DNA from 4 places in the Azohydromonas sp. genome. Region 3 is predicted to be linked to each of the others. Evidence: predicted binding sites of a transcription regulator. Region 3 holds the regulator's gene; each other region holds the start of a gene.

What was found. The regulator sigma-54, encoded in region 3, starts transcription at its own class of promoters, with help from an activator protein. The targets are predictions, from matches to a motif close to TGGCANGNAANCTGCTTT.
Region 1: PKC53_RS05175 (TorF family putative porin) is a predicted target of sigma-54. The motif match lies at 5,440-5,457, and genes of this name have one in related genera.
Region 2: PKC53_RS16590 (NF038132 family protein) is a predicted target of sigma-54. The motif match lies at 3,914-3,931, and genes of this name have one in related genera.
Region 4: PKC53_RS12685 (PEP-CTERM sorting domain-containing protein) is a predicted target of sigma-54. The motif match lies at 1,798-1,815, and genes of this name have one in related genera.

What each region holds. Positions count from the first base shown of each region.
Region 1 covers NZ_DAOKZA010000009.1:53,438-60,958, forward strand. The annotation lists gene PKC53_RS05155 (homocysteine S-methyltransferase family protein) at 1-60, shown strand, start outside; gene PKC53_RS05160 (hypothetical protein) at 29-613, opposite strand; S-adenosyl-L-homocysteine riboswitch at 720-821, shown strand; gene metH (methionine synthase) at 925-3,651, shown strand; gene PKC53_RS05170 (YifB family Mg chelatase-like AAA ATPase) at 3,691-5,217, opposite strand; gene PKC53_RS05175 (TorF family putative porin) at 5,507-6,196, shown strand; gene PKC53_RS05180 (P-II family nitrogen regulator) at 6,235-6,573, shown strand; gene amt (ammonium transporter) at 6,600-7,521, shown strand, end outside.
Region 2 covers NZ_DAOKZA010000058.1:2,601-10,121, forward strand. The annotation lists gene PKC53_RS16570 (GspH/FimT family pseudopilin) at 1-436, shown strand, start outside; gene PKC53_RS16575 (prepilin-type N-terminal cleavage/methylation domain-containing protein) at 430-1,104, shown strand; gene PKC53_RS16580 (PilX N-terminal domain-containing pilus assembly protein) at 1,123-2,478, shown strand; gene PKC53_RS16585 (pilus assembly protein PilV) at 2,478-3,701, shown strand; gene PKC53_RS16590 (NF038132 family protein) at 4,047-4,856, shown strand; gene ribD (bifunctional diaminohydroxyphosphoribosylaminopyrimidine deaminase/5-amino-6-(5-phosphoribosylamino)uracil reductase RibD) at 5,007-6,197, shown strand; gene PKC53_RS16600 (riboflavin synthase) at 6,302-6,913, shown strand; gene ribBA (bifunctional 3,4-dihydroxy-2-butanone-4-phosphate synthase/GTP cyclohydrolase II) at 7,098-7,521, shown strand, end outside.
Region 3 covers NZ_DAOKZA010000010.1:67,254-74,774, reverse strand. The annotation lists gene PKC53_RS05750 (thiol:disulfide interchange protein DsbA/DsbL) at 1-504, shown strand, start outside; gene lptA (lipopolysaccharide transport periplasmic protein LptA) at 610-1,170, shown strand; gene lptB (LPS export ABC transporter ATP-binding protein) at 1,167-1,952, shown strand; gene PKC53_RS05735 (RNA polymerase factor sigma-54) at 1,974-3,467, shown strand; gene PKC53_RS05730 (THUMP domain-containing protein) at 3,464-4,717, shown strand; gene PKC53_RS05725 (3',5'-cyclic-nucleotide phosphodiesterase) at 4,721-5,503, opposite strand; gene PKC53_RS05720 (FHA domain-containing protein) at 5,720-6,382, opposite strand; gene PKC53_RS05715 (Stp1/IreP family PP2C-type Ser/Thr phosphatase) at 6,450-7,232, opposite strand; gene PKC53_RS05710 (serine/threonine-protein kinase) at 7,348-7,521, opposite strand, start outside.
Region 4 covers NZ_DAOKZA010000033.1:1,787-9,307, forward strand. The annotation lists gene PKC53_RS12680 (EamA family transporter) at 1-363, shown strand, start outside; gene PKC53_RS12685 (PEP-CTERM sorting domain-containing protein) at 749-1,723, opposite strand; gene PKC53_RS12690 (long-chain N-acyl amino acid synthase) at 2,552-3,376, opposite strand; gene PKC53_RS12695 (IS256 family transposase) at 3,864-5,063, shown strand; gene PKC53_RS12700 (serine protease) at 5,307-6,095, opposite strand; gene PKC53_RS12705 (NAD-dependent epimerase) at 6,118-7,125, opposite strand.

The DNA.
Region 1 (7,521 bases), on a different contig from region 3:
CGCCCGCGCGCGCGCCGCGACCCGCTGTTCACGGCGCTGCTCGATCCGGCGCAGGCCTGAGCGCCGGCAGCTCCAGCTTCACGCGCAGCCACGCCGGCTGCGACGCCGCGACGCTGGTGATGCGCGTCGGCGCCACGCCGCGGCGCACCAGGTGCACGCGCACCTGCGCCGCGCGGCGGTCGGCGAGCACGACGCCGGCGCCGGCGTCGCTGGGCGCGCGCACCACGGCGCGCGCCGACGGCAAGCGCTGCAGGCTGGCGGCGACGCGGTCGAGCACCGCCGCCAGCGCCGGACGCGGCGCGGCCTCGCCGGGGTCGAAGCCGTGCGCCGTCGGCACCTCGACCCACAGCGCGCGGTCGTCGTCGAGCACGACGACCACCGGCGTGCCGCGCAGCGCCTGCGCCAGCGCGCGCTGCTCGCGCTCGAGCGACCACGCCGGCGCCGGGGCGCGGCGCGGCGCGGCCGGCGCCGGCGCGGCGACCTCGGGCGGCGGCACGCCGCGCGGCGGCGTGCCGGCACAGCCGGCCAGCCCCAGCGCCGAGGCGAGCGCGAGTCCGACGCACGCCACCGCGGCGGCGCGGTCGCTGCGAACGCGGGACGTCGGCGACGGCATGCGAAGCATTGGACCGCGCCGCGCGCGCCGCCGCAGCCGGGCAAACGCGTCGATTCGTAACCGCCGCCGGCGCCCGGGTCGCCGCGCGGGCCTAGAATCCGCCCCGCATCCCGAGGAGCGTTGCAACGCCGGCCGGCCACGGCCCCGGCGCCAGGCTCGGGAACCCCGGCGCGGCTGGCGCACCGGATGGCAACGGCGCTCGCCCACCGTTGAAGCTGGCGGTCGCGGCGAGACCGCCGCGGCGCCGGCCCCCGCCGATGCCCGAAGCCGCCTCTGCCCCGACCGCCCCGACCCCGCCACCCGTGGCGCCGATGCGGCTGGCCGGCCTCGAGCCGGTGACCATCGGCGCCGGCTCGCTGTTCGTCAACATCGGCGAGCGCACCAACGTCACCGGCTCGAAGGCCTTCGCGCGGCTGATCCTCGCCGGCCAGTTCGAGCAGGCGCTGGCGGTGGCGCGCCAGCAGGTCGAGGCCGGCGCGCAGATCATCGACGTCAACATGGACGAGGCCATGCTCGACAGCAAGGCCGCGATGGTGCGCTTCCTGAACCTGTGCGCCGCCGAGCCCGAGATCGCGCGCGTGCCGGTGATGATCGACAGCTCGAAGTGGGAGGTCATCGAGGCCGGGCTGAAGTGCCTCCAGGGCAAGGGCATCGTCAACTCGATCTCGCTGAAGGAGGGCGAGGCCGAGTTCCGCCGCCAGGCGACGCTGGTGCGCCGCTACGGCGCGGCCGTCGTCGTGATGGCCTTCGACGAGCAGGGCCAGGCCGACAGCTTCCAGCGCAAGACCGCGATCTGCGCGCGCGCGTACCGCATCCTCGTCGACGAGGTCGGCTTCCCGCCCGAGGACATCGTCTTCGACCCGAACGTCTTCGCGATCGCCACCGGCATCGACGAGCACGCGAACTACGCGGTCGACTTCATCGAGGCCACGCGCTGGATCAAGGCGAACCTGCCGGGCGCGAAGGTCTCGGGCGGCATCAGCAACGTGAGCTTCAGCTTCCGCGGCAACGAACCGGTGCGCGAGGCGATCCACACGGTGTTCCTGTACCACGCGATCAAGGCCGGGCTGGACATGGGCATCGTCAACGCCGGCATGGTCGGCGTCTACGACGAGCTCGACCCCGTGCTGCGCGAGCGCGTCGAGGACGTGGTGCTGAACCGCACGCCGGCCTGCCCACCCGGCGAGCCGCCGATGTCGGCCACCGAGCGCCTGCTCGAGATCGCGGAGGCGGTCAAGGGCGCGGCGCGCGACGACTCGGCGCGGCTGGCGTGGCGCGCGCAGGCAGTCGAGCAGCGCCTGTCGCATGCGCTGGTGCACGGCATCACCGACTTCATCGTCGAGGACACCGAACAGGCCTGGCGCGACATCGAGGCGCGCGGCGGGCGCCCGCTGCACGTCATCGAGGGCCCGCTGATGGCCGGCATGAGCGTCGTCGGCGACCTGTTCGGCGAGGGCAAGATGTTCCTGCCGCAGGTGGTCAAGAGCGCGCGCGTGATGAAGCAGGCGGTGGCGCACCTGCTGCCGTACATCGAAGCCGAGAAGCAGGCGCAGCTCGACGCCGGCGGCGAGGCGCGCGCGCGCGGCAAGGTGGTCATCGCCACCGTCAAGGGCGACGTGCACGACATCGGCAAGAACATCGTCGCCGTGGTCCTGCAGTGCAACAACTTCGAGGTCGTCAACATGGGCGTGATGGTCCCGTGCCAGGACATCCTCGCGAAGGCCAGGGTCGAGGGCGCCGACCTGATCGGGCTGTCGGGGCTGATCACGCCCAGCCTCGAGGAGATGCAGCACGTGGCCGCCGAGATGCAGCGCGACGACTGGTTCCGGCTGAAGAAGACCCCGCTGCTGATCGGCGGCGCCACGACGAGCCGCGTGCACACCGCGGTGAAGATCGCGCCGCACTACGAGGGGCCGGTGGTCTACGTGCCCGACGCGTCGCGTGCGGTGGGCGTGTGCTCGGACCTGCTCAGCGACGAGCGCGGCGCCGCCTTCGTCGCCGAGGTCGCGGCCGACCACGAGCGCGTGCGGCGGCTGCACGCGGCGAAGAAGACCACGCCGCTGGTGTCGCTGGCGGCGGCGCGGGCGAACAAGACGCGCATCGACTGGTCGGCGCACGTGCCGCCGAGGCCGCGCTTCATCGGCCGGCGCGAATTCCGCCACCAGGACCTCGCCGAACTGGCGCGCTACATCGACTGGACGCCGTTCTTCCAGACCTGGGACCTCGCCGGGCGCTTCCCCGACATCCTGCGCGACGAGGTGGTCGGCGCCGAGGCGACGCGCGTGTACGACGACGCCAAACGCCTGCTCGAGCGCATCGTCAAGGGCCGCTGGCTGAGCGCGAACGGCGTGGTCGGGCTGTGGCCGGCGAACACCGTCGACGACGACACGATCGAGCTGTACACCGACGAGCGGCGCGAGCAGGTGCTGCTGCGCTGGTCGCCGCTGCGCATGCAGACCGAGCGCCCGGTGGTCGACGGGGTGCGGCGGCCGAACCGCTCGCTGGCCGACTTCGTCGCGCCGCGCGGCGTGGCGCCCGACCACGTCGGCGTGTTCGCCGTCACCGCCGGCATCGGCGCCGACGAGCACGCGCGGCAGTTCGTCGACTCGCACGACGACTACAGCGCGATCATGGTCAAGGCGCTGGCCGACCGGCTCGCCGAGGCCTTCGCCGAGTGGCTGCACGAACGCGTGCGCAAGGACTTGTGGGGCTACGCCGCCGACGAGCTGCTCACGCACGAGGAGCTGGTGGCCGAGCGCTACCGCGGCATCCGCCCGGCGCCCGGCTACCCCGCGTGCCCCGACCACAGCGTCAAGCGCGCGATGTTCGAGCTGCTGCACGCCGAGCGCATCGGCATGGGGCTGACCGACAGCCTGGCGATGACCCCGGCGGCCAGCGTCAGCGGCTTCTACCTGGCGCACCCCGACGCGACGTACTTCAACGTCGGCCGCATCGGCGACGACCAGCTCGCCGACTGGGCGCGCCGCCAGGCGCTGGGCGAGGACGAGGCGCGTCGGCTGCTGGCGCCGGTGCTGTAGCCGCGCCGCTGCGCGACGGCCCGACCGCCTGCGCGGCGCTCAGGCGCCGGGCAGGCCGCGCCGGTACTGCATCGCCTCGCCGAGGTGGGCCATGCCGAGCCGGTCGACGCCGGCGAGATCGGCGATGCTTCGCGCGACCTTCAGCACGCGGTGCAGGCTGCGCCCCGACCAGCCCAGCCGCTGCGCCGCCTGCTGCACGAAGCGCTGCGCGGCGTCGTCGAGCGCGCAGTGCACGTCGAGGTCGGCCGCGTCGAGCAGCGCGTTGACCTTGCCCTGTCTCGCGAGCGAGCGCTCACGTGCAGTCGCCACGCGCGCGGCGACGACGGCGCTCGGATCGCCCTGCGGCAGCGACAGCAGCTCCGCCGGCGCCACCGCACCGACCTCGACCTGCAGGTCGATGCGGTCGAGCAGCGGCCCCGACAGCCGGCCCTGGTAGCGCGCCACCGCCTCGGGCGTGCAGCGGCACGCCCGCCCGGTGGCGACCCCTGCGCCGAGCCAGCCGCAGGGGCAGGGGTTCATCGCAGCGACGAGCTGGAAGCGCGCCGGAAAGCTCGCCTGGCGGGCCGCGCGCGACACGGTGATGCGGCCGGCCTCGAGCGGCTCGCGCAGCGCCTCGAGGCTCGCGCGGCCGAACTCGACCAACTCGTCGAGGAACAGCACGCCGCCGTGCGCCAGCGAGATCTCGCCGGGCCGCGGCGGCGAGCCGCCGCCGACCAGCGCCACCGCGCTGGCCGAATGGTGCGGCGCGCGCAGCGGGCGTCGGCGCCACCGGCGCGCGTCGAACCCCTCGGCGCCCAGCCCCTGCAGTGCGGCACTGGCCAGCGCCTCGTCGTCGTCCATCGGCGGCAGCAGCCCCGGCAGTCGCATCGCGAGCATCGACTTGCCGCTGCCCGGCGGGCCCACCATCAGCAGGCTGTGGCCGCCGGCGGCGGCGATCTCGAGCGCGCGCTTGGCCGCCGTCTGGCCGCGCACGTCGCGCAGGTCGGGGCCGGGCGAGGGCGCCTCGCGCGCCGGCGCGACCGCCTGCGGCAGCGGCGTCGCCGCGTCGCCCGGCTGCAGCGCGCGCACCACGTCGAGCAGGTGCGCAGCGGCGCGCACGTCGACACCCTCGACCAGCGCCGCCTGCGCCGCGCTCGCCGCCGGCAGCACCAGCGCCCGCCCGGCGCCGGCGCGCCGGTGCGCCAGGGCCAGCGCGACCGCACCGCGCACCGGGCGCAGTTCGCCGGCCAGTGACAGTTCACCGGCGAACTCGGCGCCGGCGAGCCGCTTGGCGTCGACCTGCCCGGCCGCGGCGAGGATGCCCAGCGCGATCGGCAGGTCGAAGCGCCCCGACTCCTTCGGCAGGTCGGCCGGCGCCAGGTTCACCGTGATGCGCTTGTTGTGCGGGAACCCCAGGCCGGCGTGCGCCAGCGCGGCGCGCACGCGCTCGCGCGATTCCTTGACCTCGGTGTCGGCCAGGCCGACCAGCGTGAAGCTCGGCAGCCCGTTGGCCAGGTGCACCTCGACGCGCACCTCGGGTGCGTCGAGCCCGACGAGCGAGCGGCTGTGCACGACGGCAAGCGACATGGCGGCGGCGTCCCCGGCAGCGCTGCCCGCGGCCCCATGCCGCGGGCAGCGCCGCCGCCATTGTGGGCGGCGCGCCCGGCACGCCCGACTCCCCCATCGGGGCCGGTTCGGCACGCACCAGCGGCGTGCCCGAAGGCGCGGTGCACCGCCTCGGTGCACCAACGGCGGGCGCCGTCGCGCGTTGCTGCCCCTGCCGCGCTGCAGCGACCGGCACGACAGAGGTGGCACGGAAGCTGCAGGTGCGTTGTCGTCTTCCCGTCAACCCCCTCACCAGAAGCGGAGTCTGCACATGAAAAAGCCCCTCGTGGCCCTGGCCGCCCTCGCCGTCGTCGGCGCCGCGCACGCCCAACTCTCGGCCAACGTCGCGCTGACCAGCAACTACAAGTTCCGCGGCCAGGACCAGAGCGACAACCGCCCGGCGATCCAGGGCGGCTTCGACTGGACCTCCGGCGGCTTCTACGCCGGCAACTGGAACTCGAGCATCGGCTTCACCGACGCCGGCATCGAGTCCGACCTGTACGGCGGCTACCGCGGCGAGGCCGGCGGCGTGGCCTACGACGTCGGCGTGATCGGCTACCTGTATCCGAGCTTCGGCGACGGCAACACCGTCGAGGTGTACGGCGGCATCACGATCGGCATGTTCACCGCGAAGTACGCGCACACCGTCAGCAAGGGCTACTTCGGGCTGGCCGGCGATCAGGAGGGGCGCGGCACCGGCTACCTGTCGCTCGCCGCCGCGGTGCCGGTCAGCGACGCGGTGACGCTCGACCTCGGCGTCGGCTACACGCGCCTGTCCAGCGACCTGAAGGACGCGATCGGGCTGCCGAGCTTTTACGACTACAAGCTCGGCGCCTCGATGATGCTGCCCGGAGACTTCAAGCTCGGCGCCGCGTTCGTCGGCGCCACCAAGGACGGCGCGAACCAGTGGGGCGACGTGAACAAGGCGCGCTTCATCGTGACGCTGAGCAAGTCGCTCTGAGCGCGCCGCCCCTTCACGAAACCCCGAAAGGAGCAACCATGAAGATGGTGACCGCCGTCGTCAAGCCATTCAAGCTCGACGAAGTACGCGAGGCCCTCAGCGCGATCGGCGTGCAGGGCATCACGGTGACCGAGGTCAAGGGCTTCGGCCGCCAGAAGGGCCACACCGAGCTGTACCGCGGCGCGGAGTACGTGGTCGACTTCCTGCCCAAGGTGAAGATCGAGGCCGCGGTCGAGGACACGCTCGTCGAGCGCGTGATCGAGGCAATCGAGTCGTCGGCTCGCACCGGCAAGATCGGCGACGGCAAGATCTTCGTGGCTGCGCTCGAGCAGGTGGTGCGCATCCGCACCGGCGAGACCGGCAAGGACGCGCTGTGAGCGGCACAACCCACCGAGACATCCCCATGAAGAGACTTCTTGCCATCCTCGCCCTCGGCTCGATGCTGCTGGGCTTCGCGGGCGCGTCGTTCGCCCAGGACGCCGCGTCGGCGGCGGCATCGGCCGTCGAGGCCGCCAGCGACGCCGCGGGGGCACCGGCCGAGGCCGCCGCCCCCGCCGCGGCGAGCGCCGTGCACAAGGGCGACGTCGCATGGATGATGACCGCCACGCTGCTCGTGCTGTTCATGGCCGTGCCGGGCCTGGCGCTGTTCTACGGCGGCCTGGTGCGCGCGAAGAACATGCTGTCGGTGCTGATGCAGGTGATGGTCGTGTTCTCGCTGATCAGCGTGCTGTGGGCCGTGTACGGCTACAGCCTCGCGTTCGGCGGCGAGGGCCTGATCATCGCCGGCTTCGACAAGCTGTTCCTGTCGGGCGTGACGATCGACACTCTGGCCGACACCTTCACCGCCGACGTCAAGCTGCCCGAGTACGTGTTCGTCGCGTTCCAGGCCACGTTCGCCGGCATCACCTGCGCGCTGATCGTCGGCTCGTTCGCCGAGCGCATCAAGTTCTCGGCGGTGCTGCTGTTCTCGGTGATCTGGTTCACGCTCGCCTACCTGCCGATCGCGCACATGGTGTGGGGCGCCGGCGGCTACCTGCTCGACAAGGGCGCGCTCGACTTCGCCGGCGGCACCGTGGTGCACATCAACGCCGGCATCGCCGGCCTGGTGGGCGCGTACATGCTCGGCAAGCGCGTGGGCTACGGCAAGGAGGCGATGCCGCCGCACTCGCTGCCGCTGACGATGGTCGGCGCCGCGATGCTGTGGGTCGGCTGGTTCGGCTTCAACGCCGGCTCGAACCTGGAAGCCACCAGCGGCGCCGCGCTGGCCTTCGTCAACACGCTGCTGGCCACCGCCGCCGCGGTGCTGACCTGGTGCCTCGGCGAGG
Region 2 (7,521 bases), on a different contig from region 3:
GTACGCACGCACCGAGGCCGCCAGCCGCAACGGCGACGTCTACATCCACTTCAAGACGCTGGCCGACGACGCGAGCATGTCGTGCTACACGATCTACATGATCACGAACGCCGACTGGGAACTGACCTGTGACTGCACCCAGGCTCCGGGCGCGAGTTGCACCGATGCCCACACGGTCGAGATCCGCACGGTGCAGGTGCCGGTCGGCACCGGCGTGCGGTTGACGCTGCCCGAGAATCAGCCAGCGTCGTTCGGCTTCATCGCCGAGACGGGTGCGCTGCGCGTCGACCACCGCCTGGTCGCCGTGCGACTCGAAGAGGTGCAAGTGTTCGCGTCGATCGACGACGCGCGTTCGCTGAGGACCACCGTCGGCCGCTCGGGGCGTCCGACGGTGTGTTCGCCCGGTGGCGGCGTCAAGGGAGTCGCCTCGTGCTGACCCGGAACCTCGGCCGACCGTCGCGCCGTGCCGTGCAGCGCGGCATCTCGCTCGTCGAACTGATGGTGGGCATCGCCGTCGGCCTGCTGGTGGTGGCCTCGGCGGCGATGCTCACGTCGACGCAGCTCACCGACAACCGGCGCCTGCTGCTCGAGACGCAGGTGCACCAGGACCTGCGTGCCGCCGCCGACATCGTCACGCGCGAACTGCGCCGCGCGAGCCACTGGCAGTGGGCCGACCGCGGTATCTGGACGCCCGACGCCGTGCCGCAGCCCAACCCCTACGCCAGCGTCAGCCCGACGACAGCCGGCGCGACGCAGGTCGGCTACCGCTACCGTCGCAACTCCGGCGAGGACGGCCCGTTCGGCTTCAAGCTCGAAGGCGCCGCGCTGAAGACGCGCATGGGCGAGGCGGGCTGGCAGGAACTGACCGACCCGAAGACGCTGCGCGTCACCGCATTCGCCGTCACCCCGAACCACCAGACGCTGGTGCTGGCCTGCGCGACGCCGTGCGGCGGCGTCGCCGAACCCGCCTGCCCGACGCTGACGGTGCGCGAATTCATCGTCGACATCACCGGCCAGGCGGTTTCGGACCCCGCCGTGCAGCGCAGCCTGCGCACCGTCGTGCGCGTGCGCAACGACGACGCGCAGGGCCAGTGCCCCGCCTGAGGTGCTGCCGTGCCCGCCATGACACCGGCCCGCCGCCCTGCCACCCTCCGCGCCCCCCTGCGCGCCGGCCAGCGCGGCGCGGCGGCGCTCGTCGTCGTGCTGCTGCTGCTGCTGGTCGTCGCGCTGGTGGCCGGCTACACCGGCCGCAACCTGATCTTCGAGCAGCGCACCTCGGCCAACCAGTACCGTTCGACGCAGGCGCTCGAAGCCGCCGAGGCCGGCATCGAGTGGGCGCTGACGATGCTCAACGCCGGGCGCGTCGACGCCCAGTGCCAGCCTCACGTCGACGCATCGACCACCGACACCGCGTTCCGCCAGCGCTACCTGCAGATCGCCGCCGACACGGGGCTGGTCACCGCGCTGAAGTACGACAAGGACGCCGACGGCACCGCCGAGGAACCGCTGCGCCCGGCCTGCGTGTTCGACGGCAGCGACTGGCGCTGCAGTTGCCCCGCTGCCGCCGCCCCCGCGCTCGCCGAACCCGCCGGCGCCGGGCCGTTCCCCGCCTTCCGCGTGCGCTTCCACGACGCGCCGGACAACCCGGCCGAGCCACCGTATCCCGCGGGCGTCGTCCGCGTCGAGGCCACCGGCTGCACGCGCCTCGACACCACCCCCGGGCAGGTGTGCGCCGATGCCACCTCGCCGGGCGATGCGCAGGCGCGCGTGACGGTGCTCGCCGCGTTGAAGGGCGCGCTCGCCGCGCCGCCGGCGGCGGCGCTCAGCGTGCGCGGCGAACTCGACGTCGGCGCCAGCCTGCTGCGCGCGATCAACAGCGTGCACGGCACGACCGGCATCACCGTGTTGACCGGCGATGCCGCCCTCCAGGGCACGCCGCTGCTGCTGGCTTCCGCGCCGGGTACGCCGACCGAAGCGTCGGTGGTCGAGAACGACCCGCGCCTGTCCGACCCGTCGCTCACGCCCGATCGCATGTTCACCGGCGTGTTCGGCGCCGGGCGCGACACGTACCGACAGCAGCCGGCCGCCGTCGAACTCACCTGCAGCCCCACTTGCAGCGGCGCCGCCGTGCGCGACCTCGTGCGGCTCGACCCGGGCCGCGTCGTCTGGATCGGCGGCAACCTCGACCTGGACACGCCCGAACCCATCGGCACCGCCGCCGAGCCGGCGCTGCTGGTCGTCAACGGCGATCTGACGGCGAGCCAGGCCGGCGCGGTGGTGAACGGTGTCGTCTACCTGACCGGCGCGCAGTGGGGCGGGGTGGCGGCCACGGTGCGCGGCGCCGTCGTCGCCGAGTCGGCGCTGACGCTGGCGGGCACCGGCCCGCACACCGTCGAGTACGACGCCGCGACGCTGTCGCGCCTGCACAAGACCCACGGCTCGTTCGTGCGCGTGCCGGGCAGCTGGAGGGACTTCTGATGGCCGCCGCGCACCGCGCACGCCCGGCACGCGGCGTTTCGCTGATCGAGGCGCTGGTCGCGCTGGCGGTGATGACCTTCGGCATGATCGCCTACGTCGGCCTGCAGAGCACGCTGCGCCAGACCGGCGACGTCGCGCGGCAGCGCAGCGAGGCGGTGCGCATCGCGCAGCAGGCCGTCGAACAGTGGCGCGCCTACGTGGCCACCGGCGAGGTCGCCGACGAGGTCGACTACACCGACATCGACAGCCTGCCGCCCGAGTCGGCCGACAGCACCGACGCCAACACCACCTTCACGCTGACGCGCACCGTCGTCGACGCCGCCGCCGACGCCGCGTCGGCCCCCGCGGCGCCGCGCATGAAGACGCTGGTGGTCGACGTGCAGTGGCTCGCGCGCGACGGCACCGAGCCGCAGTCGGTGCGGCTGAGCACGACGATCACCGCGGTGCCGCCCGAACTGGCCGGCACGCTGCGGCTGGCGCGCACCGGCGCACCGCTCGGCGGCCCCGCGGGCCGGCACCCGGCGATCCCGATCGAGGCGGTCGACGAAGGCTCCACCAGCCGGTTCACGCCGCCGCAGCCCGACGGCGGCACGGTGTCGTGGGTGTTCGACGACGCCACCGGCGTGATCACGCAGATCTGCAGCACGACCATCGACTGCACGGCCGTCACGGCGTTCCTGCTGCGCGGCCACGTGCGCTTCGCCACCGGGTCGGCCCAGCCCGCCGGCGCCGACGCCGAATTGCCGCCGAGCGCGGCGCTGCCGGTGCAGGTGGTCGTCGAACGCACGCACCCGTCGGTGCTGAGCGTTGCCTGCCACGAGCAACAGGACGCGTCCGGCGTGCGCTACTTCTGCGCCGTGCCGGTCGACCCGGCCGACACCCCGCCGCGTTGGTCGGGGCGCTCGCGGGTGCTCGGGCTGCAGCTGGCGGCCAGCATCGCCGACGCCACCGACACGGCGTACCGCGTGTGCCGCTACACCCCGTACCGCGACCACCGCGCGGTCGGCAGCGGCACGCCGGCGATGCGCAACCAGGAGCACCCGCTCGACTACGGCGCGCCGGCGCCCGACGCGTCGAAACGCGGTGTCGACGCGCCGCTGCTGAACCAGAACTTCCTCGTCATCCGCGCCGGTGCGGCCGGCACGCCGTTCGACTGCCCCGACGACGACGCCGCGACGGCGTACGTCGACGGCACCACCTGGCATCACCAGCCTTCGCTGTAGCGCGCATCGACGACCGATCCGGGGCCGCGGTTCATCAGCTCCGCAGCACATCAGTGCCATGAGGGTGCGGTGCGCCGAAGCCCACGGTACGGCGGCGTCGCCTGTCAAGTTTTCTTACAACTTTGCGCGCCCGCCCGCGGTGGCCATGAAGGCAGCTCAGGGACCGGCGATAAGTAATTGAATCTAAAGATATTCCTACGACCCTTGTGGTCTGGCACGGAATCTGCATCCAATCCATCGAACCGTTCTGGCGGCGCGGTGCGACGGCCTTCGCGACAGCCGTGTCGGGCGCAGCGACGGTTTGGGCATTCATGGTCGCGAGTTCACTCCTGAAGGGAAACCAAGATGAGCAACAAACCGAGATTGAAGCTGCTGGCGGCAGCCAGTCTGGCCGCCGCCGCCATGCTGGCCGGCGGGTCGGCCGCGGCGGCACCCCTGCCGGCCGGCTACACCTGCGTCGGCGGCAGCCATTGCGGCACACTGGGCGCGGATGGCGACGTGACGGCATCGCCGCAAGGCGGCGACTACGGCTACGTGTCCACAAGTGGCGCCACCGGCAACAACGGCGACCTCAACATCGGCTCTGAAACCAACAGTTCGGTGGCTCGATCGCCGACCTTCGGTGCCGCGAGCGGCGACGCACTCAACTTCTATTTCAACTACGTCACGTCCGATGGCTCCGGGTACATCGAGTACTCCTGGGTGAAGCTCATCAACACCGGCACCACGGCGGAAACCATCCTGTTCACAGCGCGCACCACCCCGACCGGCGATACCGTGCCCGGGTTCGGGCTGCCCGGACTGGCCGCGGGAGTCACGCTGGCACCGGCAACCACCGAGATCATCGATGGCAAGACCATCTGGAGCCCGCTCGGTGGCTATAGCGGCGCGTGCTTCGCCGGCATCGGCCAAGGCTGCGGTCAGACCGGCTGGATCGAGATGGACTACGCCATTCCTGACGCCGGCAACTACTACCTCGAGTTCGGCGTCGTCAACTGGGCCGACCAGATCTACGACAGCGGACTCGCCTTCGACGGCATCACCATCGCCGGCGATCCGATCGACCCGAACCCCGCGCCCGAGCCCGCCACCCTCGCCCTGACGGGCTTGGCGCTGGCCGGTCTGGCGGCCTCGCGCCGGCGTCGGCGCGGCTGACCCGCGGGGCGCGCCGCGATCCGCAGCCGGGCGACGGCCCGAGCGGATCGTCGGCGCCGAACGGCTAGCCTTCTCCACGGGCGCCTGCGGGCGCCCGTTGCGCTGTCTGGCCCCGCCTGCAGCGCCCGGCGCCGCCGCTAGACTGCGCCAATGCACGACGCCGTCGATCGCGCCCACCTGCAGCGCGCGCTGGCGCTGGCCGAACGCAGCATCGCCCTGTCCGACCCCAACCCCCGCGTCGGCTGCGTGATCGTCGGCGCCGGCTGGACGGCCGAGGGGTTCACGCAGCGCGCCGGCGGCGCGCACGCCGAGGTGGCCGCGCTGCAGGCCGCACGCGCGGCCGGGCACGACCCGCGCGGCAGCACGGTGTACGTCACGCTCGAGCCCTGCGCGCACTTCGGCCGCACGCCGCCTTGCTGCGACGCGCTGGCCGACGCCGGCGTCGGCCGCGTGGTGGTGGCGGTCGGTGACCCGAACCCGCTGGTGGCCGGCCAGGGCCTCGCGCGGCTGCGCACCGCGGGCGTCGCGGTGCAGATGGCGGGCGAGGCCGACGCCGACGTCGCTTCCGCGGCGCGCGAGCTGAACATCGGCTTCTTCTCGCGCATGCGGCGCCGCCGGCCGTGGGTGCGCATGAAGGTGGCCGCGTCGCTCGACGGGCGCACGGCGCTCGCCAACGGCGTCAGCCAGTGGATCACCGGGGAGGCGGCACGTGCCGACGGCCACGCGTGGCGACGGCGCGCCGGCGCGGTGCTCACCGGCATCGGCACCGTGCTCGAAGACGACCCGCGGCTGGACGTGCGCCACGTGCCCACGGTGCTGCAGCCGCTGCGCGTGGTGGTCGACGCGCGGCTGCGCACGCCGCCCACCGCCCGGCTGCTGCAGCCGCCGGGCGACGTACTGATCTACCACGCCGCCGACGGCGCCCACGGCGCCCACGGCGCCGACACCGTCGATGCCGCCGATACCGTCGTTGCCGCCGGGCGCGCCGCCGCGCTGCGCGAGCGCGGCGCCGAACTGGTGGCGCTGCCCGACGCGCACGGCAAGGTGGACCTGGCGGCGATGCTGCTCGACCTGGGCCGGCGCGGCGTCAACGAACTGCACGTCGAGGCCGGGCACAAGCTCAACGCGTCGCTGCTGCGCACCGGCTGGGTCGACGAGCTGCTGGTGTACCTGGCACCCAAGCTGATCGGCATCGGCCGCGAGATGGCCGCCTTCGGCCCGCTGGAGCAACTGGCCGACGCGCTGCCGCTGCGCTGGCACGCCGTCGAGCGCGTCGGCGACGACCTGCGCATCGTCGCACGGCTGCCGTGCGCGGCCGAGGTCGACCGCGCAGGCGCCTGACGCACGCCGCCCGCCCCGCCGGCCGGCCCGCCCAACGGCCCGTCCGCCGCCCCACCCGCCGCCCTGCCCGGCGGCCCGCCCGCCGCCCTGCGACAATCGCCGCCATGTTCACCGGCATCATCACCGCCGTCGGCCGCATCGCCGCGTCGACCCCGCTGGGCAGCGGCCGCGAGCACGGCCGCCGCCTCACCGTCGAGACCCCCGCCGGCTGGCTGGCCGAGGCGGTGCCCGGCGACAGCATCGCGCTCAACGGCGCGTGCATGACGGTGACCTCGCTCGACGCCGCCGCGTCGCAGTTCACGGTGGACGTGTCGGCCGAGAGCCTGGCGCGCACCGCCGGGCTCGACGGCACCGGCACGGTGAACCTGGAACAGGCGCTGCGCGCCCACGACCGGCTCGGCGGCCACCTGGTCAGCGGCCACGTCGACGGCATCGGCCAGGTCACCCACTTCGCGCCGGTGGGCGAGTCGTGGGAACTGCGCGTGCTGGCGCCGAAGGACCTGGCGCGTTTCCTGGCCTACAAGGGTTCGGTGGCGGTCAACGGCGTCAGCCTCACGGTCAACCGCGTCGACGACCGCGCCGAAGGCTGCGAGTTCAGCATCAACCTGATCCCGCACACGGTGCAGCACACCACGCTGGGCACGCTGGCCGCCGGCTCGCGCGTGAACCTGGAAGTGGACCTGATCGCGCGCTACGTCGAGCGCATGCTGAAGTGATTCCCCCGAAGCGCCTTCGGCGCCTCCCCCAGGGGGGCGCCGCCGGCGAAGCGGCGAGGCCGGATCCGCGGCGGCCACTTGAAGGCGTACCGCTCACGGCTCTGCGAATGAGGTAGTGTGCCCGCGCCGGGGGTACCTCCGGCGGGCCCCGGGGCCACCGTGACCGCCACCTACAATCCCGCCCATGATCTCCCCCGTCCCCGAACTGGTGGCCGAGCTGGCCGCCGGGCGCATGGTGATCCTCGTCGACGAGGAGGACCGCGAGAACGAAGGCGACCTGGTGCTCGCCGCCGACCACGTCACGCCCGAGGCCGTCAACTTCATGGCGCGTTTCGGCCGCGGGCTGATCTGCCTGACGCTCACGCGCGCGCACTGCGAACGCCTGCAGCTGCCGCCGATGGCCACGCGCAACGGCACGCGCCACGGCACCGCGTTCACGGTGTCGATCGAGGCCGCCGAGGGCGTGAGCACCGGCATCTCGGCGGCCGACCGCGCGCGCACCGTGAAGGCCGCGGTGGCGCGCGACGCGAAGGCCAGCGACCTGGTGCAGCCCGGCCATGTGTTCCCGCTGCAGGCGCAGGACGGCGGCGTGCTGATGCGCGCGGGGC
Region 3 (7,521 bases):
CCGGGCAAGATCGACGTGCTCGAGTTCTTCTGGTACGGCTGCCCGCACTGCAACGCGTTCCAGCCGGCGGTCGAGACCTGGTCGGCGCGCCTGCCCGGCGACGTGGCGTTCCGCCGCGTGCCGGTGGGCTTCAGCGCGATGCACGAGACGCACGCCAGGCTGTTCTATGCGCTCGAGGCGCTGGGTGAGGTCGACAAGCTGCACCGGCGTGTGTTCGCCGCGATGCACGTGCAGCGCCGCCGCCTCGACAAGGAGTCCGACATCGCCGCGTTCGCCGCCGAGCAGGGGCTGGACCGCGACAAGTTCGTCGACGCGCTGCGCTCGTTCGGCGTGTCGACCAAGGCGCGCCAGGCCAAGGCGCTGGCCGAGGCCTACAAGATCGACGGCACGCCGTCGATGGGCGTGCACGGACGCTTCTTCACCTCGGGCAGCCTGGCCGGCAGCAACGAGCGTTCGCTGCAGGTGACCGACTTCCTCGTGCAGACCGTGCGCCGCGGCGGCTGACGCCGGCGCCGTGCATCGGCGCGATGCCGGCGTGACATTTTTCTGCGCGCCGCCGCGGTGCGGCGCAGCGGCATGGCTAGAATGCTCTGCAAGTTCTGTGCCGCCATGCCGATCGCACCTCTTGCCGCCCTGTCGCTGCTGGCCCTGCTGTTCGCCGCGGCGCCGGCGCAGGTGCGGGCCGAGCGCGGCGACCGCAGCCTGCCGCTGACCATCGAGGCCGACAAGCAGAGCACGGTCGACCTGGCCCGGCAGGTGGTCGTCTTCAACGGCAAGGTCGTCATCACGCAGGGCACGATGCGCATCACCGCCGAGCGCGTCGAGGTGCGCGAGACCCCGGAGGGCTGGCGCAGCGCCGTCGCGACCGGGCAGCCAGGGCAACCGGCGACGTTCCGCCAGAAGCGCGACGGCCTCGACGAGTTCATCGACGGCCGTGCCGAGCGCATCGAGTACGACAGCCGTGCCGACACGGTGCGGCTGCGCGGCAACGCGACGCTGCGGCGACTGCGCGGCAGTACGCCGGCCGACGAGGTGAGCGGGGACCTGATCACCTACGACAACGTCAACGAGGTGTTCAGCGTCGGCGGCGACGGCGGCGGGCGCGTGCGCGCGGTGCTGACCCCGCGCGAGGCGGCGGCCTCGGCGCCGCCGGCGGGGACGCCGCGTTGAAGGCGCCGCTCGACGCCGCGTCGACGCTGGCGTCGACGGCGGTCAGCCGACTCGAGGCCCAGGGTCTGCACAAGCGCTACGGCGCGCGCGTGGTCGTCAGGGACGTCGCGCTGGCGGTCAGCGCCGGCGAGGTGGTCGGCCTACTCGGGCCCAACGGCGCGGGCAAGACGACGATCTTCTACATGGTCGTCGGGCTGGTGCGCGCCGACGCCGGCGAGATCCTGATCGACGGCGAGCCGGTGCACCACCGCCCGATCCACGAGCGCTCGCGCCTGGGGCTGAGCTACCTGCCGCAGGAGGCGTCGATCTTCCGCAAGCTCACGGTCGAGGAGAACATCCGCGCCGTGCTCGAGCTGCAGCGCGGCGCCGACGGCCGGCCGCTGCGGCCGGCCGAGATCGAGCGCCAGCTCGAGGACCTGCTGCTCGACCTGAGCATCGACAAGCTGCGCGCCAGCCCCGCGCCGGCGCTGTCGGGCGGCGAGCGCCGGCGCGTCGAGATCGCGCGCGCGCTGGCCACGCAGCCGCGCTTCATCCTGCTCGACGAGCCGTTCGCCGGCGTCGACCCGATCGCGGTGATCGAGATCCAGCGCATCATCGGCTTCCTGAAGGCACGCGGCATCGGCGTGCTGATCACCGACCACAACGTGCGCGAGACGCTGGGCATCTGCGACCGCGCCTACATCATCAGCGACGGGCAGGTGCTCGCCGAAGGCACCCCGGCGGACATCGTCGACGACCCCGACGTTCGCAAGGTGTACCTCGGCGAGCACTTCCGCATGTAGGGCCGCGCCGTCGCCATGAGCATGAAGCCGTCACTGCAGGTCCGGCTGTCGCAACACCTGGCGCTGACGCCGCAGCTGCAGCAGTCGATCCGGCTGCTGCAGCTGTCGACGCTCGAGCTGCACCAGGAAGTCGAGCAGATGCTCGAGGCCAACCCGTTCATCGAGCTCGACGACGAGGTGCCGACGCCGTTCGAGGCCTCGCTCGACACCGCCGCCGCGGTGCCCACGCCCGCCGCCGAGCGCGACGACACCGACGGCCGCGTCGACAACGACGAGCCGGCCGGCATCGACCGCGACGAGGCCGGCGCGACCGAACGCGAGGACTGGGCCAACGGCACCGAGGGCGACGACTTCGACGGCATCCGCGAGACGCCGCCGGGCGCCGGCGACGACGCCGACTTCGAGCCGCAGCAAGGCGGCGGCGGCGACACGCTGGCCGCCCACCTGCGCCGCCAGCTCGCGGGCATGCGGCTGTCGGCCGAGGACGCGGCGGCGGTCGAGGCGCTCATCGACTCGCTCGACGACGACGGCTACCTTGCCGACGCGCTCGACGACATCGCGCGGCAGCTCGCCGGCGACGACGACGAGGTCCGCGACGAGCTGCTGGCGCGGCTGCGCTGCGCGCTGCACTGGCTGCAGGCGATGGAGCCCTGCGGCGTCGGCGCACGCGACCTGCGCGAGTGCCTGCAGCTGCAGCTGCGCGAGCGGCCCGACACGCCGGCGCGCGCGGTCGCGCTGGCGATCTGCGAGCAGCACCTCGAGCTGCTGGCGCGGCGCGACGTCAGGCGGCTGATGGCCGTGACCGGTGCCGACGACGAGCTGATCCGGCAGGCGCAGTCGCTGATCGTGGCGTGCGAACCCAAGCCCGGGCGGCCGTTCTCCCGCGCCGAGGCGAACATCGTGGTGCCCGACGTGATCGTCGTGAGGAGCGGGCGCGGCTGGAAGTGCGTGCTCAACCCCGACGTGATGCCGCGCCTGCGCATCAACGACCTCTACGCGCAGGCGATTCGCGGCCAGCGCAACGGCACCGGCGCCGGGCTGTCGACGCGGCTGCAGGAGGCGCGCTGGTTCATGAAGAACGTGCAGCAGCGCTTCGACACCATCCTGCGCGTGTCCAGCGCGATCGTCGAGCGGCAGAAGAACTTCTTCAGCCACGGCGCGATCGCGATGAAGCCGCTGGTGCTGCGCGAGATCGCCGACGAGCTCGGCCTGCACGAGAGCACGATCTCGCGCGTGACCACCGCCAAGTACATGGCCACCCCGTTCGGCACCTTCGAGCTGAAGTACTTCTTCGGTTCGTCGCTGGCCACCGACGCGGGCGGCAACGCGTCGAGCACCGCGGTGCGCGCGCTGATCAAGCAGTTCGTCGCTGCCGAGGACGCCGCGCGCCCGCTGTCGGACAGCCAGCTCGGCAAGATGCTCGAGGAGCAGGGCATCCAGGTGGCGCGGCGCACGGTGGCCAAGTACCGCGAGGCGCTGAAGATCGCGCCGGCCAACCTGCGCAAGGCGCTGTGAACCCCGCGCGCACCGGCGCCGCGCTGTTCCTGCCCTGCGCCGGCGGCACCGAGGCGCTGCTCGTCGACGAGTGCCACCGGCTGCTCGGTGCCGACGCGGCGGTCGAGCCCGGCCGCGGCGGGGTCACCGTGCACGGCGACGAATCGGCGGCGATGCGCCTGAACCTGGGCAGCCGACTCGCGCAACGCGTGCTGTGGCCGCTGGCCGCCGGCGACTACCGCGACGAGGACGACCTGTACGCGCTGGCACGGCGCGTGCGCTGGGCCGACTGGATCGGGCCCCAGCACACGCTGCGTGTGGACACCAGCGCGCGCGCCGCGCCACTGCGCAGCCTGCACTTCGCGGCGCTGCGCATCAAGGACGCGGTGTGCGACGCGCTGCGCGAGGCCACCGGCGCGCGACCCGGCGTCGACACGCGCGCGCCCGACCTGCCGCTGCTGCTGCACCTGGGCGAGCGCCAAGCCACGCTGTACGTCGACACCTCGGGCGAGGCGCTGTTCAAGCGCGGCTGGCGCGACGCCGGCGCCGCCGGCCAGGAGGTCAAGGGCGAGGCGCCGCTGAAGGAGACGCTGGCCGCCGCGATGCTCGCCGCCGCCGGCTGGCACGGGCGCGCCGACGACCCGCCGCTGTTCGACCCGTGCTGCGGCGCCGGCACGATCGCGATCGAGGCCGCGCAGCTGGCGTGCGGCATCGCGCCCGGCCTGCAGCGGCACTTCGCGTTCGAGCGCCTGGCGCCGTTTCGCGCGCACGCCGCGGCGTGGCAGGCGATGCGCCGCGCCGCGCGCGAGCGCGTGCACGCGCCCGCGGTGGCGGTGCACGCCGGCGACGTGTCGTTTCGCATGACCGACTTCGCCGCGCGCAACGCGCGCCGCGCCGGCGTCGGCGAGGCAATCGCCTTCAAGGCCGCCGACGCGCTGCAGCGCCCGGCGCCGGCCGACGCCGGCGTGCTGATGCTCAACCCGCCGTACGGCGAGCGCATCGCCCCCAAGGGCCGCGGCAGCGCGCGCGAAGGCTTCGAGCGGGCGGCGTCGGCGGGCGAGTTCTTCGCCGCGCTGGCGGCGCACTGGAAGCGCCACTACGCGGGCTGGACCGCCTGGGTGCTCAGCCCCGAGCTGCAGCTGCCGGGGCTGATGCGGCTGAAGGCGACGCGCCGCGTGCCGATGTGGAACGGCCCGATCGAGTGCCGGCTGTTCCGCTTCGACATGGTGGCCGGCTCGGCGCGCCCGCGCGCGCGACCCGACGCGGGCTGAGGTTCAGCGCAGCGTCAGGCGCTGCCCGCTGGCCAGCGCGTGCACGCGGTGCGGCAGCCCCAGCGCCGCGACCTGCGCCATCACGGTGTCGACTTCGCCGGGCTTGATGTGCGTGATGTGCACGTCGGTCGGCGCGCCGAGCTGCGCCAGCTCGCCGGCCAGCGTGCGCGGGCTGAGGTGGCCGCTGATCTCGGCCAGCGCAGCGTCCTCGTCGCCGAACGCGGTCTCGATCACGAGGTGTGCCACCGACATCTGGCGCAGCCGCTGCCACAGCGCCGGGTTCGGCCCGGTGTCGCCGCTGAACACCCATGCCGGCGCGCCTTCGGCCGGCGCGATCGCGAAGCCGACCGCCGGAACGGTGTGCGCTGCGCCGAGCACCTCGACGCGGCGCGCGCCGAAGCGCAGCACCTCACCGACGTCGAACGGCACGAAGCGCAGCACCGGCCGTTCGGGGTTGGGCAGCCGGCTGAAGTCGGGCCAGATCACGCCGTTGAACACGTGGGTGCGCAGCGCCGCGATCGTCGCGGGCAGCGCGTGCACCTCGATCGGCGCGCGATCGGCGGCGCGGCGACGGCGCGACACCGTGTCGGCGAGCAGGCCGATCGACAGCACGTGGTCGAGGTGCGAGTGGCTGACGACGATGTGGTCGATGCGCAGCAGTTCGTCGAGCGTGAGGTCGCCCACACCGGTACCGGCGTCGACGAGCAGATCGTCGTCGACGAGGAAGGCGGTGGTGCGGCTGCCCGCGGCGATCGAGCCGGAGCAGCCGAGGACGCGGATCGTCATGTCCTGCGCGGCGCCCGCGCCCGCGCCCGGCAGGTCGCGGTCCCGCGGCCGGACCTCTGCGGGCGCGCGCGGCGAGAACAGGGCAGGCATCGGGCGATGTTGCGACGCCGGCCTCGGGTGCACAAGAGGCCGGCGTGCATGCGCCACGCGGCTCGTCGCCCGCCGATCACCGCGCCGGCGCCGCCGTGAGATGTTCACGTCGCGCCCGGCGGGCGTTCAGGCCTGAACGAACTGCATCTGCGTGCCGGCCAGTTCGATGACGTCGCCGTTTTTCAGCTGCACCGAGTCGCCGGCCAGCGCGGCGCCGTTGATGCTGGGGCGCGAGCTGCCCTCGACGTGCGCCAGCACGTAGCCGACCGGCCGCTTGGTGATCGACGCGACCTGCACGCCGGGCTTGCCCACCGTGGTCACGACCTTGGTCAGCGCCACCTCGCGCCCGGCGGCGGCACCGTTGAGCACGCGGATCGACGCCGGGCCCACCGGCGCGGCGAGCGACCCGAACCCCGAGCCGCCGGCCGGGCGCGACGCGGCGAACGCCGGCCCCGGCGCGGCGCCGGGGCGGATGACCATCGTGTGCTCGTAGTCGGTGCCGTTGTCGACCAGGTACTTGATCTTGTACTTGCCGATCTCGATCGTGTCGTTGTGCGCCAGCAGCTGCTTCTTGACCGCCTTGCCGTTGATGTAGGTGCCGTTCGTCGAGTTCAGGTCCTCGATGAACACGTCGGGCCCGGCCATCTGCAGCACCGCATGCTCGCCGCTGACGGCGAGGTTGTCGATGACGATGTCGTTGTACGGGCGCCGGCCGAGGGTGGTCTTGTCCTTCGTGATCTGCACTTCCTTGATCACGACACCGTCGAGGGAGACGACCAGCTTGCCCATGCGCATGACCTCTTGTCGTAGCGGATCTTCCAGCACTTCCCAACGGCGCGCGGCGTCGATCGCGCGTTCAGCGCCTGAACGGCCACCACGACGAACGACCCACCTGCGGCTGGCCGGCCACCCGGGCCAGAACCAGCGAAATATTATCCTTTCCACCGGCGTCGTTGGCCGCGTCGATCAGTGCGCGCCCCGCGTCGGCGAGCAATTCGTGCGATCTCAACAGTTGCACGAGCGTCGCGTCGTCGAGCATGTCCGACAGCCCGTCGGAGCACAGCAGGTACAGGTCGCCCGGCAGCACCTCGTGCAGGTGGGTCTCGAGCAGCACGGTGTCCTCGATACCCACCGCGCGCGTGACCAGGTTGCGCTGCGCCGAAAAGGCCGCCTGCTCTGGCGAGATCACGCCGGCGTCGATCTGTTCCTGCAGCAGCGAGTGGTCGCGCGTGATCTGCTGCAGGCGGCCGCCGCGCAGCCGGTAGGCGCGCGAGTCGCCGACGTGGCCGACCAGCAGGCGGGGGCCGCGGAACACCGCGACCACCAGCGTGGTGCCCATGCCGGCGTAGTGCGGGTTGGCGTTGGCGGCGTTGAAGATCGCGCGGTTGGCGTTGTCCACGCAGATGTCCATCGCGCGGCGCACGTCGGCGTCGGCGGCCGCGCCGGCATCGTGCAGCCAACGCCCGAGCTCGCTGCGGATGAACGAGGTCGCCATGCCGCTGGCCACCTCGCCGGCGTTGTAGCCGCCCATGCCGTCGGCGAGCACCGCGAGCGCGTTGTCCTCGTCGAGCGCGACCGCGTCCTCGTTGTTGTCGCGCTGGCGCCCCTTGTCGATGGCGGCGAAGAACTCGACGTTCATGGGGGCACGGCGGGGCACGGCGACGGTGGCGCTGGCAGCGCCGAGGAGCGCGATTGTGCCGCGTCCGGCCGACCGGACGCCCCCCGGGTTTGCCGGGGCGGTCGACGCGGCGGCCTCAGCGCACCAGCGCCTGCAGCGACGCGAGCCGCTCGGCCGCCGCGGTCGCGCCGGGGCGCGACGCCGGGTCGGGGTGCGTCAGTTCGGCCACGAAGGCGGCCAGCGCCGCCGGCAGGTCGGGGCGCAGCTTGCCCAGCGAGCGCGGCGCCCCGCGCGCCACCGCCTGCAGCAG
Region 4 (7,521 bases), on a different contig from region 3:
TTAACCGTGGGCCTCGCGTTTGGATGTGGCGCCACGCTGACCAAGGCGATGACGTCGGCCGCAGCCACCACCGCCGCGGCCACCGCGCCACCCATGCCGTGGGAATTCGCGCTCGATCCGATGCTGCTGGCCGTGATGGCCGCCAACGTCGCGGGGCTCGTCCTGCTTCAGGCCGCCTTCCAGCGCGGCAGGGCCGCCGTCATCGTGCCGCTGCAGTTGGCCGTGACCAACGGCGTGGCCGTTGCGGGCGGGATGCTGGTTTTCGCCGAGCACGTGAGCCCGACCCGGTGGTGCGGCATTGGCGCGATCGTGATCGGAACGGCACTGCTGCATCGCGGCAATCGCGACGTACCGCGATCATGACCAGCGATGTCGCGTCCGAGGCGCGCGCCGCGGATCACCACATCGCGTGCCCCGACAGTGGCTCTGCCTGCCTCCTTCCGCCCCGGTGTGTGCCTTGTGCTGCCCGCCGAGCTGTGCCTTGAACGCTGCAGGTGGACGAGATCCGAGCGCCGAGTGGAGGCGACTCTTGTGGATCTCTTCGCTGAGTCGCAGCGATCGAGCGGTGACGTCCTCGAACGTCTCTTCGCCGGCGCATCGGTCCAACGATCGCGGCCCGCCCTACCTCAGGGGTTCACTCCAGTTGGCACCGCGGAGGGGATCGCACCGTCGTGAGGCAGCCGTGCCGGGCGCAAAAGCAAGACGCCCGGCGGCTGCCGGGCGTCGTGTCAAACCGAGAACCTAACGATCAGGCGGAGCGGCGACGGCGGGCCGCACCCAACCCAAGCAGACCGAGGCCGATCAGCGCCAGCGACGTCGGCTCCGGCACCGCGGTGTAGAACTTGAACGGATCGTTGCTGGCGTACTGCCAGTTGTTCGACCCGGTAGTCGTCCCCGGGTTGTAGTTCACGTTCTGCTCGATCTCGCTCGTGCCGGCGAAGTTCGTGCACGACACATTCGCATTCGCGAGGTCCGCCGCCGTGCACACTTCCGCCGCATCCGCGGCGGCAACGCCACCGAACAAGTCCTCGTTGAAGTCGTTCATGTACGCCAACGGGCCTGCGTTGTACGACGGCCCCGCGAACAGCAGATTAAGCCCGAGAAACGCTTCGGTGTTGCTCGACGTGATCAGTTGAGTCAGGTCTGTCGCGGTGTAGGCATAACCCTCCGTGCCGAGTCCCAGCTTGCCCCACAGCGTACCGGCGGTCGCCGAATTGATGCTGTTCAGCAAAGATCCACCGGTATTCAGCTGCGAGGCGCCCGTGTACAGCGCGAACATCTCGCCCGCAGCCAGGAAGCCAAACGGGTCGGTGCCCGCCCCGAGCGTGATGATTGCGTTGGTCGGAACTACGGCGTTCACGTTAAGGACTTCCTGCACGAAGTACCCGCGGAAGCGATCCCCGGCGGAGGTGCTCCACACCTCCGTGCCCTGATTGGGGCTGTCGATGTTCTGGATGTTCAGAATACCGATGAACAGATCCCCTTGACTGATGTTGCCGATCACGTCGCGCCGCACGCGCTGGTAACCCGCCGGATCCCCCGCGATGGCGGCCTCGCAGGTCGCAGCCGTGCAGGCGGTCGACGCGCGGAACAGCGTCTCGAAGTTCTGGAAGTAGATGCCGTTGAAGCCATCGCCGAAGGTCGGCGCTGCCTGGGCACTCACTCCAGCCAATGCCGACGCGGCGAGTACCGCACTCGCACACGCCTTGCGGATCGTCGTCATGTTGAACTCCTTCTGGGCCATGGGGGACCTGTTTGCTTGCCGAGAACAGCGGCTACCTGCCGCGTGTCGATCATCTAGCAGAACGCGTGCCAACCGGACGGGGGGAGCAACTCAACCTGTTGTTCTGTCTGGCAAATTTTCCGAACCGAGCTTCGGGTTGCCGTCTGCGAGATATCGACCTGTAAAGCGGATCGACATCCGTCGCCTACCAGTCGAGTCAGGGTCGCGGACGGTGCCCCCGACTTTCCGTCATTGTGGTCCGAGGCGTACGCCCGCAGTCTGCATTTGCGCCGCGAGCCCAACTTGCGGGCGCGACGCGGGGCCCACGCCCGCAAGCCTGAACGCGCACTTCGCGGCAAGCGCTTCCGTCCCCGCCGCGCGCCGCGCTGCTAGAGGAACCGGACGGCGAACTTCCCTGGGGGCCAACCTTGCCACACATACATTGGGTCTCCGCGCGTGCCACTTGCCGGCGGGATACAGCCCTGGGCGCAGTTGTCGACGTGCCTTACATGGGCCTGCCGCGGCATGCGTGCGCCCTGCCAACCGGCGAGCTCCACTTGTGCCCCCCACCGGCTTGGGTGGGCCGGGTGCGAAACGCCAACCTCGACCTTGTGGAAGACGACTGGCGTCACCGACCGAAGATCGGCACTTGCGCCGGGGCGCGCCGCAGCTGAGTGTCAGGCCGGCGTCTTAGTCGCAAGGCCTCCCCCCCACGAACGGGAACCTTGGTCGAAGCCCCACGCGCCGAACGCGCATCGAGCCGAACAGTTGTGCAACTGCCGGAGCCCGCCGATCGTGGACGGATGGTTCCGCCTTCAAACAGCGATGTTAGGCCACACAGTGAGAAGGCGCCGTCGCAGACCCAAAAAGGATGCCCAGCAACTCGCTCTCCTGGGCAGGCGCGAAAGCGTAGGGGTACAGCGACCGCTCGGTGGCGAGGATGTCGAAGCGCCCCGCGTACAGCTCGATCTGCCGCCGCGTGTGCGACAGGTCCAGCGCCATCAGCACCGCCGGCGCGTTGACGCGCGGGCACAGCTTTTCCTCGCCGACGACGCGGAAGTCGAGCATGCGCTTGTAGTAGCCGACGTGGCGCGGGTTGACCTCGATCAGCACGTCGTCGCAGCCGCGGATGCGGTGCGCGTGCAGGTAGGCCATGTGGAACAGGCTGGCCAGCACCTGCTGCGAGTTGCCGTCGACGTCGAGCGCGAGCTTGGTGAACTCGCACACGCGGCGCCCTGCGCGGCGCAGCGCGTCGACCTCGGGACCGAACAGTTCGTCGCACAGCAGCCCGGCCGGCGAGTCGAAGCCCACGGTTAGCGTGCCGACGGCCTCTTCGGCACGGGCGACCACCAGCGTCACGGTGTGCGGGTTGACCGGCTCGTCGGCCTCGGGCGTCAGGTAGCCGCGGTGCGAGTACATGCGGCGCACCAGCTGACGCGCGGCGCGGCGCTGCGTGTCGGCCTGCGCGGCACGGATGCGGAAGGTCTGCGTACCGTCGGCGCGGCCGTGGTCGATGCTCAGCAGCGCCAGCGTGTCCGCGTGGCCGCCGGCGGCCGGCAGTGCGGTGCGCGGCATGTGTATCTGCGGCGCCGCGGGGTGCAGGCCGAACGGGACGACGCCATGCTGCGGTTCGACGACCGACACACTGTTCATGGGCTCTCCCCCTCCACGACCGTAGACACTACCGAACTGGCGTGAATTGTGCCCGCGTCACCCCCCCAACAGCGGGGGGGCTGGTTACAAAAAGCGTCGGCCGTGGCGCAGGCGCGGACGCCTCGTTGCAGGGGCCTGCGGGCGGCCGAAGGGCCAGTGCGTGCTGCGCACGTCCGCCGCAAGCCGGTTCGACGCGCGTTGCGGCGCAGAAATGGCCCCGATTCACCGGTCATCTGCGTCGCCGGCGCTGGCCGCGGGGCGGGGGAGTGGTGTGTCGCACGTCGATGTCGCCGTCGAACGCAAGGGTGGTGTCCCAGGAAGTGGTGTAAGTCCTTCGGTGCGCGGCAAGACGCGCCGGGTGCAGCCCGAAGGGCGTAACCCGTAGCGGCTTGCCGCGCGGCGGCGGCCGTCCCGCTCGGGGTGGCCATCGTGGCCCCGGATAAGGTTGAGGTGCGACCCAACCAACCTGTCCGAAGGAGATTCCACGATGACCGCACCGATCATGACACTGGCCGAACTGGCCGAGAAGGGACCCGATGTCGACGTGCTGCGCCAGATGGTGCAGTTCATGGCCCAGCGCCTCATGGAGATCGACGTCGAGGGCCGCTGCGGCGCCGGCTACGACGAGAAGGCCCCGGGCGCACGCCTGAACAGCCGCAACGGCTACCGCGAGCGGACCTGGGACACTCGCGCGGGCACTGTCGAGCTCAAGATCCCCAGGCTGCGCCGCGGCAGCTACTTCCCCGAGTTCCTGGAGCCGCGCCGCACCGCCGAGAAGGCGCTGGCCGCCGTCATCCAGGAGGCCTACGTCCAGGGCATCTCCACGCGTTCGGTGGACGAGCTGGTCAAGGCGCTGGGCATGAGCGGCGTGTCCAAGAGCGAGGTCAGCCGGCTGTGCGCCGAGCTCGACGAGCGCGTGGGCGCCTTCCTCGAGCGCCCCATCGAGGGCGACTGGCCGTACCTGTGGATCGACGCCACCTACGTCAAGACGCGCGAGGCCGGCCGCATCGTCAGCGTGGCGGTGATAGTGGCTGTTGCCGTCAATACCGACGGCCAGCGCCAGGTGCTGGGCATGAAGGTCGGCGCCAGCGAGGCCGAGCCGTTCTGGACCGAGTTCCTGCGCAGCCTCACGCGGCGTGGTCTTCGAGGGGTCAAGCTCGTCATCAGCGACAGCCATGAGGGCATCAAGGCCGCCGCCGCCAAGGTGCTCAAGGCCACCTGGCAGCGCTGCCGCGTGCACTTCATGCGCAATGCCCTGGCGCACGCCCCGAAGACCCAGCGCCGCATGGTCAGCGCAGCGATTGCCACCGTCTTCGCCCAGGAGACGGCGGCCAACGCGCGCGAGCAGTGGCGTGTCGTGGCCGACCAGCTGCGGGGCAAGTTCCCCAAGATCGGCGCGCTCATGGACAGCGCCGAGCACGAGGTGCTGGCCTACATGGACTTCCCCCGAGCGCACTGGCTGCAGATCCACTCCACCAACCCGCTGGAGCGCCAGAACGCCGAGATCAAGCGGCGTACCGATGTCGTGGGCATCTTCCCCAACGACCGTGCCGTCACGCGCCTGGTGGGCGCCATCTTGCTCGAGCAGAACGACGAGTGGACTTTGCAGCGCCGCTACATGCAGCTTGAGGGCCTGCAGTCGCTCAGCGATACTGCCCAGCCTCGGCTGTCTGCTGTGCAGCGCTGAGACCCGCGTGCATCTCGGCCCTTCCGGGCTGTGGACCTACACCACGCGTTGGGACACGATCAACGCAAGCCACCGACCCCCTCGAATGAGGGGTGGACACACACCGATTGACACAAACACCGGACCCGCATCCGGCAGAGACAACCGGTTCGGTCGTCCAGGCTGCGGTCACGCCGGGTCCAGCCGCGTCGGCCGACCCGGCTCCGTCCGGTCCCGTGCAGACGGAACCCGGGCCAGCCGGCGTCAGCGCCGTTCGAGCAGTTCGCGCACGAAACGCACCGGGATCGAGTAGGTGAGCCCGGTCGGCGTGGACAGCGCCGACTCGCGCGTGCCCTTGATCATCACCATATTGATGACGCCGACCACCTCGCCGGTGTCGGCGTCGAACACCGGGCCGCCGCTGTTGCCGGGGTAGGCCACCGCGTCGAGCTGGTAGACCTCGAAGTTGCCTTCCGAAAGCCGCCGCACCGCGCGCTCGCTGAGCTGGCCGGCCTGCGGCGTGGGCAGCGCCACCGACGTGATCGACGAGATGATGCCGCGGTGCGTGACGTGCGAGTAGCCCAGCAGCCCGCCGATGGGAAACCCGATGAAGGCGATCGACTGCCCTTCGCGGATGCCCGCCGGCTCGGCCAGCGGCAGCGCCGGCACGGCGGCGCCGTCGATGCGCAGCAGCGCCAGGTCGCGCGCGCGGTCGGACGCGACCACGGTGGCGCCGCGCATGCTCCAGTCGCGCGGCCCGCGCCAGACCTGCACGACCTGGCGCGTGCCGGGCTCGCCGGGCTTCGCGTCGGCGTCGCCCGACAGCACGTGGGCGTTGGTCACCACCAGGTTGCCGTCGCCGACCACGAAGCCGGTGCCCTTGAGCGCGAAGCGCGGGCTGGCAGTGGGGTTGAAGGTGCCGACGATGACCACCGACGGCTTGACCCGGGCGACGACGTCGCGCAGGTCCGCGCCGGCCGGTGCGGCCGCGGTCAGCAGCGGCGCGGTCAGCGCCAGCGCGGCGCGGCGGCGCGTCAGCAGGACGGAGGGCATCGCGGCCGTGACGATGGCGCAGTCACACGCGATGGTAGTCGCGGTACCAGGCGACGAAGCGCTCGATGCCCACGTCGATCGACGTGGCCGGCTGGAAGCCCACCCACTCGCGCAGCGCGTCGGTGTCGGCGTAGGTGGCGGGGACGTCGCCGTCCTGCATCGGCAGCAGGCGCTTCTCGGCGGTCATGCCCAGCGCGCGCTCGAGGCTGGCGATGTAGTCGAGCAGCGGCACCGGCTGGTGGTTGCCGATGTTGAACACGCGGTACGGCACGTTGCTGGTGCCGGGGTCGGGCGTGTCGGAGACGAACGCCGGGTCCGGCGTGGCGGCGCGGTCGGCCACGCGCACGACGCCTTCGACGATGTCGTCGACGTAGGTGAAGTCGCGCTGCATGCGGCCGTGGTTGAAGACGTCGATCGGCCGGCCCTCGAGGATGGCCTTGGTGAACAGGAACAGCGCCATGTCGGGCCGCCCCCAGGGCCCGTAGACGGTGAAGAAGCGCAGCCCGGTGGTCGGCAGTCCGTACAGGTGGCTGTAGGTGTGCGCCATCAGCTCGTTGGCCTTTTTCGTGGCGGCGTACAGGCTCACCGGGTGGTCGACGCTGTCGTGCTCGGAGAACGGCAGCCGCGTGTTGCCGCCGTACACGCTGGAGCTCGACGCGTACACCAGGTGCTGCACGCCGTGGTGGCGACAGCCTTCGAGCACGTGCGTGAAGCCGACGACGTTGCTTTCGATGTAGGCGTGCGGGTTGGTCAGCGAGTAGCGCACGCCGGCCTGCGCGGCGAGGTGGATCACGCGGTCGAAGCGCTCGCGCGCGAACAGCGCGTCCATGCCGGCGCGGTCGGCGACGTCGAGCTTGACGAAGCGGAACCCCGGCTGGCGCTCCAGCCGGGCGAGGCGCGCCTGCTTCAGCGCGACGTCGTAGTAGTCGTTCAGGTTGTCGAGCCCGACCACCTCGTCGCCGCGCGCCAGCAGGCGCTGCGCGGTGTGCATGCCGATGAAGCCGGCGGCGCCGGTGAGCAGGTATTTCATCTTGGGTGGCCGATCTGGCTTGTCGTCGTTCGGGTTGCCGGCGGGCGTCGCGCGATTATCCGCAGCCCGCTCCGGCCGCCTCGGCGATACGTCACGTGATCGGCGGGCGCATCGGCGCCCATTCACGGGGTTGCCGGCGTCGTCGGTCGGTGGCACGCTGCGGCGCAGGTCCCGGTCGATTCGGCGTGCGCCGAACGCCGGTTGCATGAAGCAGTTGGCGGCGCGAGGTGGGCGACGCGGGGCCGGCGGGCGTATGCTCGGGCGCCGGCGGGCCGGGTGAGGCGCACGGGCGGGCGCGCACACCGGGCCGATCGTTCGGGCAGGAAGGTCCGGAACCCGCGCAAACCCGTCGGGAAACTTGACATTCACGGTTTCGATCATCACGAAGTCGTTCAG